3 regions of the Pseudomonas lalucatii genome follow, and region 2 is predicted to be linked to each of the others. Evidence: predicted binding sites of a transcription regulator. Region 2 holds the regulator's gene; each other region holds the start of a gene.
What was found. Region 2 encodes sigma-54, which starts transcription at its own class of promoters, with help from an activator protein. Its sites were predicted from a motif close to ANTGGCATNNANNTTGCTNT; they were not measured.
Positions count from the first base shown of each region.

Region 1 (4,473 bases), on a different contig from region 2:
CGGGCAGGCCACGCGCTTGCCGTAGATCAGGCCCTGGGACAGCGGCCCGCCCTTGTGCGGGCAGCGGTCGTCGAGGGCGAAGACCTCGTCATCGGGGGTGCGGAACACGGCGATGTCGCCCTTGGGGCCGGCGACAATACGCGAGCCGAGCACGTTGATCTCTTCCAGGGCGCAGATATCCAGCCAGTTCATACGGTGGCCTCCTCGAGCTGCACGACATTGATGCGGTCGAACTCTTTCTTCAGGTTCGGGGTTTCGATGCGCTCCTTCCACGGGTCCTGCTCGAAGGACAGCGCGTACTGCAGGCGGGCGTTGAGCGCCTTGCGGTTGTCGGCGTCCTCGAGCACGGCCTTCTTGATGTGCTCCATGCCGACGCGCTGCATGTAGTGCACCGTGCGCTCCAGGTAGAAGGCTTCCTCGCGGTACAGCTGGAGGAAGGCGCCGTTGTATTCGCGCACTTCCTCGGCGGTCTTGAGCTTGACGAAGAACTCGGCGACCTCGGTCTTGATGCCGCCGTTGCCGCCGATGTACATCTCGAAGCCGGAGTCCACGCCGATGATGCCGACGTCCTTGATGCCGGCCTCGGCGCAGTTGCGCGGACAGCCGGAGACCGCCAGCTTGACCTTGTGCGGCGACCACATGTTGAACAGGTCGTGCTCCAGGTCGATGCCCAGCTGGGTCGAGTTCTGCGTGCCGAAGCGGCAGAACTCGCTGCCCACGCAGGTCTTCACGGTGCGGATGGACTTGCCGTAGGCGTGGCCGGAGGGCATGTCCAGCTCCTTCCAAACCGCCGGCAAGTCGTCCTTCTTGATCCCCAGGAGGTCGATGCGCTGGCCGCCGGTGACCTTGACCATGGGTACGTTGTACTTGTCGGCCACGTCGGCGATGCGGCGCAGCTCGGAGGGGTTGGTCACCCCGCCCCACATGCGCGGCACCACCGAGTAGGTGCCGTCCTTCTGGATGTTGGCGTGGGCGCGCTCGTTGATCAGGCGCGACTGCGGGTCGTCCTTGGCCTCGCCCGGCCAGGTGGAAATCAGGTAGTAGTTCAGCGCCGGGCGGCAGGTGGCGCAGCCGTTGGGCGTGCTCCAGTTCATGAAGGCCATGGCCTCGGGCAGGCTGGTCAGGTGCTGCTCACGGATGGTCTTGCGGATCTGCCCGTGGTTGAAGTCGCTGCAGCCGCAGATGGCTTTCTCGCTCTTGGGCTTCACATCCGCCGCGCCGCCGACGGTGCTGATCAGGATCTGCTCCACCAGGCCGGCGCAGGAGCCGCAGGAACTGGCGGCCTTGGTGTGCTTCTTGACCTCGTCGACCGAGAACAGGCCGTTCTCCTGGATGGCCCGGACTATGCTGCCCTTGCACACGCCGTTGCAGCCGCACACCTCCATGCTGTCGGGCATGTTGGCGGTCTTGTCGGCGCCCTGGTGGCCGACGTCGCCGATGGCGCCTTCGCCGAACATCAGGTGGTCGCGGATCTCGCCGACGTTGTGGTTCTCGCGGATCTGGCGGAAGTACCAGCCGCCGTCGGCGGTGTCGCCGTACAGGCAGGCGCCGACCAGCACGTCGTCCTTGATCACCAGCTTCTTGTACACGCCGCCGATGGGGTCGGAGAGGGTGATGGTCTCGGTGCCTTCGGCGCCCATGAATTCGCCGGCGGAGAACAGGTCGATGCCGGTGACCTTGAGCTTGGTCGAGGTCACCGAGCCCTGGTAGCGGGAGAAGCCGAGCTGGGCCAGGTGGTTGGCGCAGACCTTGGCCTGCTCGAACAGCGGCGCCACCAGGCCGTAGGCGATGCCGCGGTGGCTGGCGCATTCGCCGATGGCGTACACCCGCGGGTCGAAGGTCTGCAGGGTGTCGTCGACCAGGATGCCGCGGTTGCAGGCGATGCCGGCCTTCTCCGCCAGCTCGGTGTTGGGGCGGATGCCGGCCGCCATCACCACCAGGTCGGCGGGGATCACCTCGCCGTCCTTGAACTTCACCGCGCAGACCCGGCCCTCGCCGTTGTCCAGCAGCTCGGCGGTGTGCTTGGGCAGGAGGAACTTCAGGCCGCGGTCCTCCAAGGACTTCTGCAGCAGGTCGCCGGCGGTGCGGTCGAGCTGGCGCTCCAGCAGCCAGTCGCCGATATGCACCACGGTGACGTCCATGCCGCGCAGCTTGAGGCCGTTGGCCGCCTCCAGGCCGAGCAGGCCGCCGCCGATCACCACGGCGTGCTTATGGGTCTTGGCGGTCTCCATCATCATCTGGGTGTCGGCGATGTCGCGGTAGCCGATCACCCCGTCCAGGTCCTTGCCGGGAATCGGCAGGATAAACGGGTTGGAGCCGGTGGCGATAAGCAGACGGTCGTACTCGGCCTCGCTGCCGTCGTCGGCGACCACCTTGCGCGCCTTGCGGTCGATCTCCACGACCTTGCGCCCCAGGCGCAGGTCGATGCCGTTGTCGGCATACCAGGCCAGGTCGTTGAGGACGATTTCCTCGAAGCTCTGCTCGCCGGCCAGCACCGGCGAGAGCAGGATGCGGTTGTAGTTCGGGTGCGGTTCGGCACCGAACACGGTGATCTCATAGAGCTCGGGGGCGAGCTTGAGCAGCTCTTCGAGGGTACGGACTCCGGCCATGCCGTTGCCGATCATCACCAACTTGAGTTTTTTCATGGTTCCTCACCGTCACGCAAAACCGGAAAACAAAAAAAGGCGTCCCGCCAGTCACCTAGCGAGGACGCCTTTGTCCAGATCCCGTTCTCTCGGGAAGCGCGGCCTTCCACGTTGAAGGTCGCGCTTTTTGAATTGTATGAGTGCTTTAGCAGGCTCTGTGCCAACTCTCACGAATGCAGGTTTCATGGGCCCTGCAGCGCTGCCGATGGAACCGCACGGCGGTTCGGAGCGGGGCTCGGCGCACCTGTTTAAGGCGAGTTGCGCCCTTATGGTGCATGCCGGGGTGCGCTAGCCGAGCAGCGCCAGCAGCAGGGCCAGGTTGAGCAGCAGGGACAGCAGCGCTACGCCACGCCAGACCAGCAGCGGTTCGCGCTCCAGCAGCGGCCGCGGCTGGCTGTTGAGGGCCTGGCGTTCGCCCTGTTCCAGGGCCAGCAGCCATTCCTCGGCGGTCTCGTAGCGCTGTTCGGGGTTGGCGCTGACGGCGCGGTTGAGGCTCTCGTCGATCCAGCTCGGCAAGTCGGGGCGATAGCGGCTGGCCGGGGTCGGGTTGGCGAAGCGCGGACTCTGGAAGGCTTCGATCTCGCCGTGGGGGTAGTGGCCGGTGAGCAGGTGGTAGAGCGTCACACCCGCCGCGTAGAGGTCCTGGCGGGGGCTGGGCGGGCTGCCGGCGAAGGCTTCCGGGGCGATATAGCTGGGGGTGCCCGGCAGGCTGCCGGGGTCATCGCGGGACAGGCCCGGACAATAGGCCAGGCCGAAATCCACCAGGCGCAGTTCGCCATCGTCGCCCCACAGCAGGTTCTCCGGCTTGACGTCGCGGTGCAGGATATTGCGCCGGTGCAGCATGCCCAGGGCCTTGAGCAGGCGCGGGGCGAGGTCCAGCCACTCAGGCAGCGGCAGTGGGCCGGACAGGCGCAGGTGCTCGGCCAGGGTCTGCCCCGCGTACTCGCGCTGCACGTAATACAGGTGCTGGCGCTGCGGCAGCGGGTGCACCTCGGCGAAGTGGCGGCCGGCCACGCGGCGCAGGAACCATTCCTCCAGCAGCAGCGCCGGCCCGGCCTGGGGCTCGTCGCCCCGGGTCGGCGGCAGGGTCTTGAGCAGCCAGCGCCGGGCCTGGCCGTCGCGCACCCGGTAGACCAGGGACTGGCGCGATTCGGCCAGCAGGCGCTCGACCTGCCAGCCCTCGAAGTCCTGGCCCTCGCGCAGCCGGGGCGGCAGCGGCCAGTGGGCGAGCTGCGCCAGGGTGTCGGCCAGGTCGCTCTGCGGCAGCGACTCGACCCTGACCAGCAGGGCGCTGGCATTGTCCTGGCTGCCGGCCAGGTGGGCGGCGCTGACCAGCGCCCGCGACGCCGCGGCCGGGTCCGGCTCGTCGTGCAGGATGTTGCGGATGCCGGCATCGCCGAGCACCGCCCAGACCCCGTCGCTGACCAGCAGGAAGCGCTCGCCCTCGCGCAGCTCGCCATCCAGGTAGTCCACCACCAGGTGCTGGTCCAGGCCCAGGGCGCGCTTGAGCACATGCTGCATGCCCGGCTGCTCCCACACGTGGTCCTCGCTGAGACGTTCCAGTTCGCCGTCGTGCCAGCGGTAGGCGCGACAGTCGCCGACATGCGCCAGGGTGAAGCGGCGGCCGCGCAGCACCAGGGCGCTGAGGGTGGTGAGCAGCGGCTGACCGCCGCCACCCGCCTGCAGCCAGCGGTTGTGGGCCACCAGCAGGCGGTCCAGGGATTGCGCCACCGCCCAGGTCTCCGGGGTGGCGTAGTAATCCAGGGCCAGGGCCTGCAGGGTCGCCCGGGCGGCCAGGCCGCCATCGGCGCACTGGCTGACGCCGTCG
Region 1 covers NZ_JADPMV010000001.1:40,104-44,576, forward strand. Annotated here, with positions in the region: gene nirD (nitrite reductase small subunit NirD) at 1-192, opposite strand, end outside; gene nirB (nitrite reductase large subunit NirB) at 189-2,645, opposite strand; gene I0D00_RS00175 (bifunctional protein-serine/threonine kinase/phosphatase) at 2,934-4,473, opposite strand, start outside.
Region 1: the regulator sigma-54 is predicted to act here: its motif matches at 2,791-2,810, upstream of nirB (nitrite reductase large subunit NirB).

Region 2 (4,473 bases):
GTTCGCGGCGAAGTGGCGCCCGCAGGCCAGGAGGTCGAACTGATCGACCAGGTGCGCGTCGAGCGCACCGATGCCAAGGGCCGCCCGACCATTCTCACCACCAGCCGCCTGACCGTATTCCCGGAGAAGGAATATGCGCAGACCCAGCAAGCCGTTAGAATCGACGCGGCCAATGGGGTGACCACGGCACAAGGAATGAAAGCGTACTTGAATGACGGCAGGATGCTCCTGCTGTCCAACGTAAGAGGCCAGCATGAGGTTCGTTAAAACCCTCCCCCTTCTGCTCAGTTTGAGTGCCGCGCTCGGAAGCGCCTGCGCCTGGGCACTGCCATCCGATCGCGAGCAGCCGATCCGCGTGCAAGCCGACAGCGCCGAACTGGACGACAAGCAAGGCGTGGCGGTCTACCGCGGCGACGTCATCATCACCCAAGGCACCCTGAAGATCACCGGCGACACCGTGACCATCACCCAGAACGCCCAGGGCGATATCGAGATCTTCACCTCCGTGGGCAAACCGGCCTACTACGAGCAGAAACCGGCCGCCGACAAGCAGATCGTCAAGGCCTACGGCCTGACCATCCAGTATTTCGCCGCCAGCGAGCGCATCGTGCTGATCGACCAAGCCAAGGTGATCCAGGAAGGCAACACCTTCGAGGGCGAGAAGATCGTCTACGACACCCAGCGCCAGATCGTCAACGCCGGCCGCGCCACCGGCGCCCAGGTGTCCACGCCACGGCCGCGCATCGACATGGTGATCCAGCCGAAGAAGAAACCAGCCGACCAGCAGGCACAGTAGTAATGGCCACATTGAAAGCCCAACACCTGGCCAAGAGCTACAAGGGCCGCCAGGTCGTCCGCGATGTCAGCCTGAGCATCGACAGCGGGCAGATCGTCGGCCTGCTCGGCCCCAACGGCGCCGGCAAGACCACCTGCTTCTACATGATCGTCGGCCTGGTCCGCGCCGACCAGGGCCGCGTGCTGATCGACGAGCTCGACGTCAGCCACCAGCCCATGCACGGCCGCGCCCGCGCCGGCATCGGCTACCTGCCGCAGGAGGCCTCGATCTTCCGCAAGCTCAGCGTGGCCGACAACATCATGGCCATCCTCGAGACGCGCAAGGAACTGGATCGCGGCGCACGACGCGAGGAGCTGGAAAGCCTGCTGCAGGAGTTCCACATCAGCCATATCCGCGACAACCTCGGCATGAGCCTGTCCGGCGGCGAGCGCCGCCGCGTGGAGATCGCCCGCGCCCTGGCGACCGCGCCCAAGTTCATCCTGCTCGACGAACCCTTCGCCGGGGTCGACCCGATCTCGGTCGGCGACATCAAGCAGATCATCCACCACCTCAAGGCCAAGGGCATCGGTGTACTGATCACCGACCACAACGTCCGCGAGACCCTGGATATCTGCGAGACCGCCTACATCGTCAACGACGGCCAGCTGATCGCCGAGGGCGACGCCGACGCCATCCTGGCCAACCAGATGGTCAAAGAAGTCTACCTGGGCCACGAGTTCCGCCTGTAACAGCGGCTTTTCTCGACCGAACAGCAGCTCGCGCTAGGCAAACCGCTCGGGAGTAGGCATATAATTTGCTTCCTTGTGGCGCCGCGGCGCCCTGTAGTGGATCGCGCACAGACGCCGGTATAGAAGGTCTGCAATGAAACCATCGCTAGTCCTGAAAATGGGCCAGCAGCTGACGATGACCCCGCAGCTGCAACAGGCCATTCGCCTACTTCAACTGTCCACCCTGGATCTGCAGCAGGAGATCCAGGAGGCCTTGGAGTCCAACCCGATGCTCGAGCGCCAGGAAGAAGGCGACGACTTCGACAACTCCGACCCCATGGCCGACGGCGCCGACAACCCGACGAGCGCCGACAAGCAGGAAGATCCCTACAAGGACGCCAGCTACCAGGAGACCACCCAGAGCGTGGACAACCTGGAAGAAGGCGAGTGGAACGAGCGCATCCCCAACGAGCTGCCGGTCGACACCGCCTGGGAAGACGTCTACCAGACCAGCGCCAGCAGCCTGCCGAGCAACGACGACGACGAGTGGGACTTCACCACTCGCACCTCCAGCGGCGAGAGCCTGCAGAGCCACCTGCTCTGGCAACTCAACCTGGCGCCGATGTCCGACAAGGACCGCCTGATCGCCACCACCCTGATCGACTGCATCAACGAACAGGGCTATCTGGAAGAGAGCCTCGAGGAAGTGGTCGAGGCCTTCGACCCGGAGCTGGACATCGAGCAGGACGAAGTGGAGGCGGTGCTGCACCGCATCCAGCAATTCGAACCGGCCGGCGTGGCCGCCCGCGATCTGCGCGAATGCCTGCTGCTGCAACTGCGCCAGCTGCCGCCCAAGTCGCCCTGGCTGAGCGAGGCCCAGCGCCTGGCCGGCGACTACCTCGACCTGCTCGGCAGCCGCGACTACAGCCAGCTGATGCGTCGCATGAAGCTCAAGGAAGACGAGCTGCGCCAGGTCATCGAGCTGATCCAGAGCCTCAACCCGCGCCCCGGCTCGCAGATCCAGTCCGGCGAGCCGGAGTACGTGGTGCCCGACGTCATAGTGCGCAAGCACAACGAGCGCTGGCTGGTCGAGCTGAACCAGGAGGCCATGCCCCGCCTGCGGGTCAACCCGCAGTACGCCGGCTTCGTCAAGCGCGCCGACTCCAGCGCCGACAACACCTTCATGCGCAACCAGCTGCAGGAGGCGCGCTGGTTCATCAAGAGCCTGCAGAGCCGCAACGAGACGCTGATGAAGGTCGCCACCCAGATCGTCGAGCACCAGCGCGGCTTCCTCGACTACGGCGACGAGGCGATGAAACCCCTGGTGCTGCACGACATCGCCGAAGCCGTGGGCATGCACGAGTCGACCATCTCGCGGGTCACCACGCAGAAGTTCATGCACACCCCGCGCGGCATCTACGAGCTGAAATACTTCTTCTCCAGCCACGTCAGCACCGCCGAGGGCGGCGAGTGCTCCTCCACCGCCATCCGCGCGATCATCAAGAAACTGGTGGCCGCGGAAAATGCGAAAAAGCCATTGAGCGACAGCAAGATCGCTGGTTTACTGGAGGCACAGGGCATTCAAGTGGCCCGCCGCACGGTCGCCAAATACCGTGAATCCCTCGGTATCGCGCCCTCCAGTGAGCGCAAGCGGTTGATGTAAGGCGGCACCCAAAGGAAGATCGGTCAACACACGACACAGCTCGACTCGCGACGCCCCCGAAAGAAGCCATACTGGCGCGTCAGGGGGCGACCACGCCAAGTGCGGTGTACCAGGTCTTCCATGCCAAGGTGTTCCCGCGGCAGGCCGCCGATAGCCTGCCTCTTACACACGGCAACAAGGAGAAAGCGGTATGCAAGTCAACATCAGTGGACATCAGCTGGATGTGACCGACGCCCTGCGCGACTACATCGCCGAAAAACTCAATCGACTGGAGCGCCACTTCGACAAGATCACCAACGTGCAGGTCACCATGGAGGTCGAGAAGCTCAAGCAGAAGATCGAAGCGACCCTGCACATCGCCGGCGGTGAAGTCGTCGCCAACGCCGAGCACGACGACATGTATGCCGCCATCGACCTGCTCACCGACAAACTCGACCGACAACTCATCAAGCACAAGGAAAAGCAGCTCGAACGCCAGCAGGGCGCCATGGCCCGCTGACCTCGCTCACCTCCTATGATCCGACTCGAAAACATCCTGACCCCCGGCCGTTCCCTGGTGAACGTGCCGGGCGGCAGCAAGAAACGCGTACTCGAACAAATTGCCAATCTGGTGGCGCGCGAGCTGCCCGACCTGGACGGCCAGGACATCTTCGAGAGCCTGATCGCCCGGGAAAAGCTCGGCTCCACCGGTTTCGGCAACGGCATCGCCATTCCCCACTGCCGCCTGCCCGGCTGCGTCGCACCGATCAGCGCCTTGCTGCGCCTGGATGCGCCGGTCGACTTCGACGCCATCGACGGCGCCCCGGTCGACCTGCTGTTCGTCCTGCTGGTACCCGAGGCGGCCACCGACGAGCACCTGGAACTGCTGCGCCAGATCGCCAGCATGCTCGATCGCAGCGATGTGCGCGAGCGCCTGCGCCATGCCGCGAGCAGCGAGGCCCTGTACCAGGTCGTGGTGGACGTACAAAGCAGCCGTTAGGACCTCCCCATGCGCCTGATCATCGTCAGCGGTCGCTCCGGCTCCGGCAAAAGCACCGCCCTCGATGTCCTCGAGGACAACGGCTTCTACTGCATCGACAACCTCCCCGCCGGCCTGCTCCCCGAACTGGCCGAGGGCGCCCTGCTGCACACCGAATTGCTGCACCCACAGGTGGCCGTATCGATCGACGCGCGCAACCTGCCCAGCCAGCTCAAGCGTTTCCCCGAACTGCTCGACGAGGTGCGCGCCCGGCATATCCAGTGCGACGTGCTCTACCTGGATGCCGACGAGGAGACCCTGCTCAAGCGCTTCTCCGAGACCCGTCGGC
Region 2 covers NZ_JADPMV010000002.1:1,011,936-1,016,408, forward strand. Annotated here, with positions in the region: gene lptC (LPS export ABC transporter periplasmic protein LptC) at 1-267, shown strand, start outside; gene lptA (lipopolysaccharide transport periplasmic protein LptA) at 254-796, shown strand; gene lptB (LPS export ABC transporter ATP-binding protein) at 799-1,524, shown strand; gene I0D00_RS18185 (RNA polymerase factor sigma-54) at 1,658-3,166, shown strand; gene hpf (ribosome hibernation-promoting factor, HPF/YfiA family) at 3,357-3,665, shown strand; gene ptsN (PTS IIA-like nitrogen regulatory protein PtsN) at 3,681-4,145, shown strand; gene rapZ (RNase adapter RapZ) at 4,155-4,473, shown strand, end outside.

Region 3 (4,473 bases), on a different contig from region 2:
GTGCTCGGCCTGCCGCCCGAGAGCGCAGTCGGCTTCGGCACCAGCGCCACCGCCTGCACCCTGGCCTGCCTGTCCGCCGCCCGGCGCAAGCTCCTGGCCCGCAAGGGCTGGGACTTCGACGGCGACGGCCTGGTCGGCGCCCCGGAAGTGCGCGTGGTGGTCTCCGCCAGCTGCCACATCACCGTGAAGAAGGCCCTGCGCATCCTCGGCTTCGGCATGAACCGGCTGATCGTCGCGCCGACCGACGTCCATGGGCGCGTCGATCCGCAGCAACTGCCGCCACTGGATGACCTGACCATCCTCTGCCTGCAAGCCGGCGAGGTGAACACCGGCGAGTTCGACCCCTTCGCCGAGCTGATCCCCAAGGCCAAGGCGGCCGGCGCCTGGATGCACGTCGACGGCGCCTTCGGCCTCTGGGCCCGCGCCTCGTCCTCCGCCCACCTGGCCGAGGGGGTCGAGCTGGCCGACAGCTGGACCACCGACGGCCACAAGTGGCTGAACACCCCCTACGACGGCGCCATGGCCATCTGCCGCGACGCCGACGCCCTGGCCAACGCGATGAACAGCGACGCGGCATATGCCACGGCCTCCAGGGACGCGCAGAAGAACCTCACCCTGGAGTTTTCCCGCCGCGCCCGCGGCGTGGCGATCTGGGCCGCCCTCGCGAGCCTCGGGCGCGACGGCCTGCGCGAGATGATCGACCGGCATATCCGCCAGGCCGGCGAACTGGCCGAGGCCCTGCGGGCTGGAGGCTACCAGGTGCTCAACCGCGTCGTGCTGAACCAGGTACTGGTGCGCGCCGACTCCGACCAGCAGACCCAGGCCATCCGCGAGGCGGCCCAGGCCTCCGGCGAGGTCTGGTTCGGCCCGACCCTCTGGCAGGGGCGCCCGGCCTTTCGCCTCAGCCTGTCGTCCTGGCGCACCGCTGATGCCGATGTCCGCGCCCTGAGCGACCTGCTGCTGCACCTGAAGCGCGCGTAGGGCCGAGCGCAGCGCCGGGAGCCGACGAGCCACTCGACAAACCCCGGGCGCTGCGCTTATCTTCGGCGCCTGGCCAGCGCACTGGCCAACGTCGCTCGGACGGTTCCGGGCGCTTACGTTTCTCGAGGACAGCATGGCTGATCAAGCTTCGCGCCGCTTTGCGCGCATCGATCGACTCCCCCCCTACGTGTTCAACATCACCGCCGAGCTGAAGATGGCGGCCCGCCGCCGCGGCGAGGACATCATCGACTTCAGCATGGGCAACCCGGACGGCGCCACCCCGCCGCACATCGTCGAGAAGCTCTGCACCGTCGCCCAGCGCGAGGACACCCACGGCTATTCCACCTCCCGCGGCATCCCGCGCCTGCGCCGCGCCATCTCGCGCTGGTATCAAGACCGCTACGCGGTGGAGATCGACCCGGAAAGCGAGGCCATCGTCACCATCGGCTCCAAGGAAGGCCTGGCCCACCTGATGCTGGCCACCCTGGACCATGGCGACACCGTGCTGGTGCCCAACCCCAGCTACCCGATTCATATCTACGGCGCGGTGATCGCCGGCGCCCAGGTGCGCTCGGTGCCGCTGGTGCCCGGCGTGGACTTCTTCGCCGAGCTGGAGCGGGCCATCCGCGAGTCGATCCCGAAGCCGAAGATGATGATCCTGGGCTTCCCCTCCAACCCCACCGCCCAGTGCGTCGAGCTGGACTTCTTCGAGCGCGTGGTGGCCCTGGCCAAGCAATACGACGTGCTGGTGGTGCATGACCTGGCCTACGCCGATATCGTCTACGACGGCTGGCAGGCGCCGTCGATCATGCAGGTGCCGGGCGCCAAGGACATCGCCGTGGAGTTCTTCACCCTGTCCAAGAGCTACAACATGGCCGGCTGGCGCATCGGCTTCATGGTCGGCAATCCGGAATTGGTCAACGCCCTGGCGCGGATCAAGAGCTACCACGACTACGGCACCTTCACCCCGCTGCAGGTGGCGGCCATCGCCGCCCTGGAAGGCGACCAGCAGTGCGTGCGCGACATCGCCGAGCAATACCGCCAGCGCCGCAACCTGCTGGTCAGGGGCCTGCACGAGATCGGCTGGATGGTGGAGAACCCCAAGGCCTCGATGTATGTCTGGGCGAAGATCCCCGAACAGTACGCCGCGCTGGGCTCGCTGGAGTTCGCCAAGAAGCTGCTGCTCGAGGCCAAGGTCTGCGTGTCGCCGGGCCTGGGTTTCGGCGACTACGGCGACGATCACGTGCGTTTCGCCCTGATCGAGAACCAGGACCGCATCCGCCAGGCATTGCGCGGAATCAAGGCGATGTTCCGTGCCGACGGCCTGCTGCCGGCCGCCGCCGGCAAGCCGCGCAAGGCACCGGAAGCCTGATGCCTTGAACCGTTGCGCGCGGTAGCCATGCCGCCGCGCAACGGCCCCCTCAGCCCGAATAGTCCAGCACCGTCCAGACCCGGCTCAGCCCGTCCCCTATCACGCAAGCGGACTCACCCAGGCGCTGGTTGTAGTGCAGCGACATCAGGCTGGTGACCCCCTCCACGGCATCCTGCCGCTCGGTCAGCCACTGCACCCGGCCACAGTTGGGGGTGTCTATCACATAACTGGCGGCCACCGGCGCATGGGCGCCGGGCAGACGGATCGCATCGATCACCGTCCCGCGCTCCTCCCGCCGCTTGCCGTCGGCCACCAGCACCGCCCAGGCCTGGCCGTTCTCGATCACCAGGTAGGAACCATTGGCCCTGGGTTGCTCGACCTGCGGCTGGGCGCAGCCGCTCAGCAGGGCCAACAGCACAATCGTCATCAAGCTCTGTTGCATTGCTCATTGCTCCTCTGCAGTGCGCCACTGCCTCCAGCATCTGGGGACCGGGCGAACGAGTGAGTTCGGAAGGCGACGGTCTCACTATTGTCGAATACTGTTTATTTGTACAGTATTTTTCCACTAGACTGTCCCTCGTCACCGGTCGCCCTTCGCCACGCCCCGGGCCGGCCACTTCGGAGCATCAATCAGGAGCAAAGCGATGCTGGACGTACTGCAACTGAAACACCGGGTTAACCGGATGCCGCTGGACAGGGTCCGCACGACGGTCGAGGAGCTGCAGCTCGAAGGCATAGTCACCGAGGGCAAGACCCCCTTCAACCGCGTGCACTTCAACACCTGCTTCGCCGAGATCGAGGCCCTGCTGCAGCGCGCCGGCTACCACAAGCAGCTGGATGTGGTCGGCTATCAGGGCCAGGCCTATGCCATGTTCGACCCGGGGCGCTGGGATGCCGTGCAGGTGTTGCGCTGGCTCAGGGAGTTCGTCGAGGAAAGCCACGCCCGGCCCGCCGCGCGCTGACCCTTGCGCCGGCCGCGCGGCGGCGTGGCCGGGGGCGCACCAGGGCGAGGCGCGGAGGTCCAGGTGCTGCCCGGTACGCACGCCGATGGCTCAACGAACGGCCCTGGCGCGACCTGGGCGAGCGCTGGCAGGCCGGGCGCTGGGCGATGATCCGGACCATGAAAACTCTCGGACACTCGCCATAACTCCATGCTTTTAAAAGCTTTTACCCCCAGACGCCTGGACCATCCAGCGTCCCTGGGCCGTGCCGGGCGCAACAGCGATCGGCCGTTGCCGGGGAAGCTGGCAAGCCCCTTGCACTACTCCCCTCAGCCCACGTCATCGGATCGCCAACGGCGGTGATCGGGACGAATAGACAAAGACGTCGAAGACAGCCTGCCCGCCTGGGCGGTGTTGTCCGCGACGTCTTTCTTCGTTTCTGAGACCTGAGGAATCATCATGCCGCACTCTATCGCTCGCCGTTCCCTGCTGAAAAAGACCCTGACCGGACTCGGCTGCGCCGCCGCCCTGCTCCTCTCGCCGCTGGGCCTGCAGGTCGCCCAGGCGGCCGATCCGGAAAAGGACGAACTCAGGCTCGGTTTCATCAAGCTGACCGACATGGCCCCCCTGGCCATCGCCTACGAGAAGGGCTATTTCGAAGACGAAGGTCTGTACGTCACCCTGGAAGCCCAGGCCAACTGGAAGGTACTGCTGGACCGGGTGATCACCGGCGAGCTGGACGGCGCCCATATGCTCGCCGGCCAGCCGCTGGGGGCGACCATCGGCTTCGGCACCAAGGCCGAGGTGGTCACCGCCTTCTCCATGGACCTCAACGGCAACGGCATCACCCTGTCCAATGCCGTCTGGGAAGAGATGAAGAAGCACGTGCCGATGGAAAACGGCAAACCGCTGCACCCGATCAAGGCCGATGCCCTGAAACCGGTGATCGAGCAGTACAAGGCCCAGGGCAAGCCCTTCAACCTGGGCATGGTGTTCCCGGTTTCGACCCACAACTACGAACTGCGCTACTGGCTGGCCGCCGGCGGCATCCACCCCGGCTACTACGCCCCGGCCAAGGGCGACATCGCCGGCACCCTGAATGCCGACGCGCTGCTCTCGGTCACCCCGCCGCCGCAGATGCCCTCGACCATGGAGGCCGGCACCATCGATGGCTACAGC
Region 3 covers NZ_JADPMV010000001.1:49,880-54,352, reverse strand. Annotated here, with positions in the region: gene I0D00_RS00220 (pyridoxal phosphate-dependent decarboxylase family protein) at 1-981, shown strand, start outside; gene alaC (alanine transaminase) at 1,115-2,353, shown strand; gene I0D00_RS00210 (hypothetical protein) at 2,403-2,795, opposite strand; gene I0D00_RS00205 (transcriptional regulator) at 2,998-3,315, shown strand; gene I0D00_RS00200 (CmpA/NrtA family ABC transporter substrate-binding protein) at 3,754-4,473, shown strand, end outside.
Region 3: the regulator sigma-54 is predicted to act here: its motif matches at 3,597-3,616, upstream of I0D00_RS00200 (CmpA/NrtA family ABC transporter substrate-binding protein).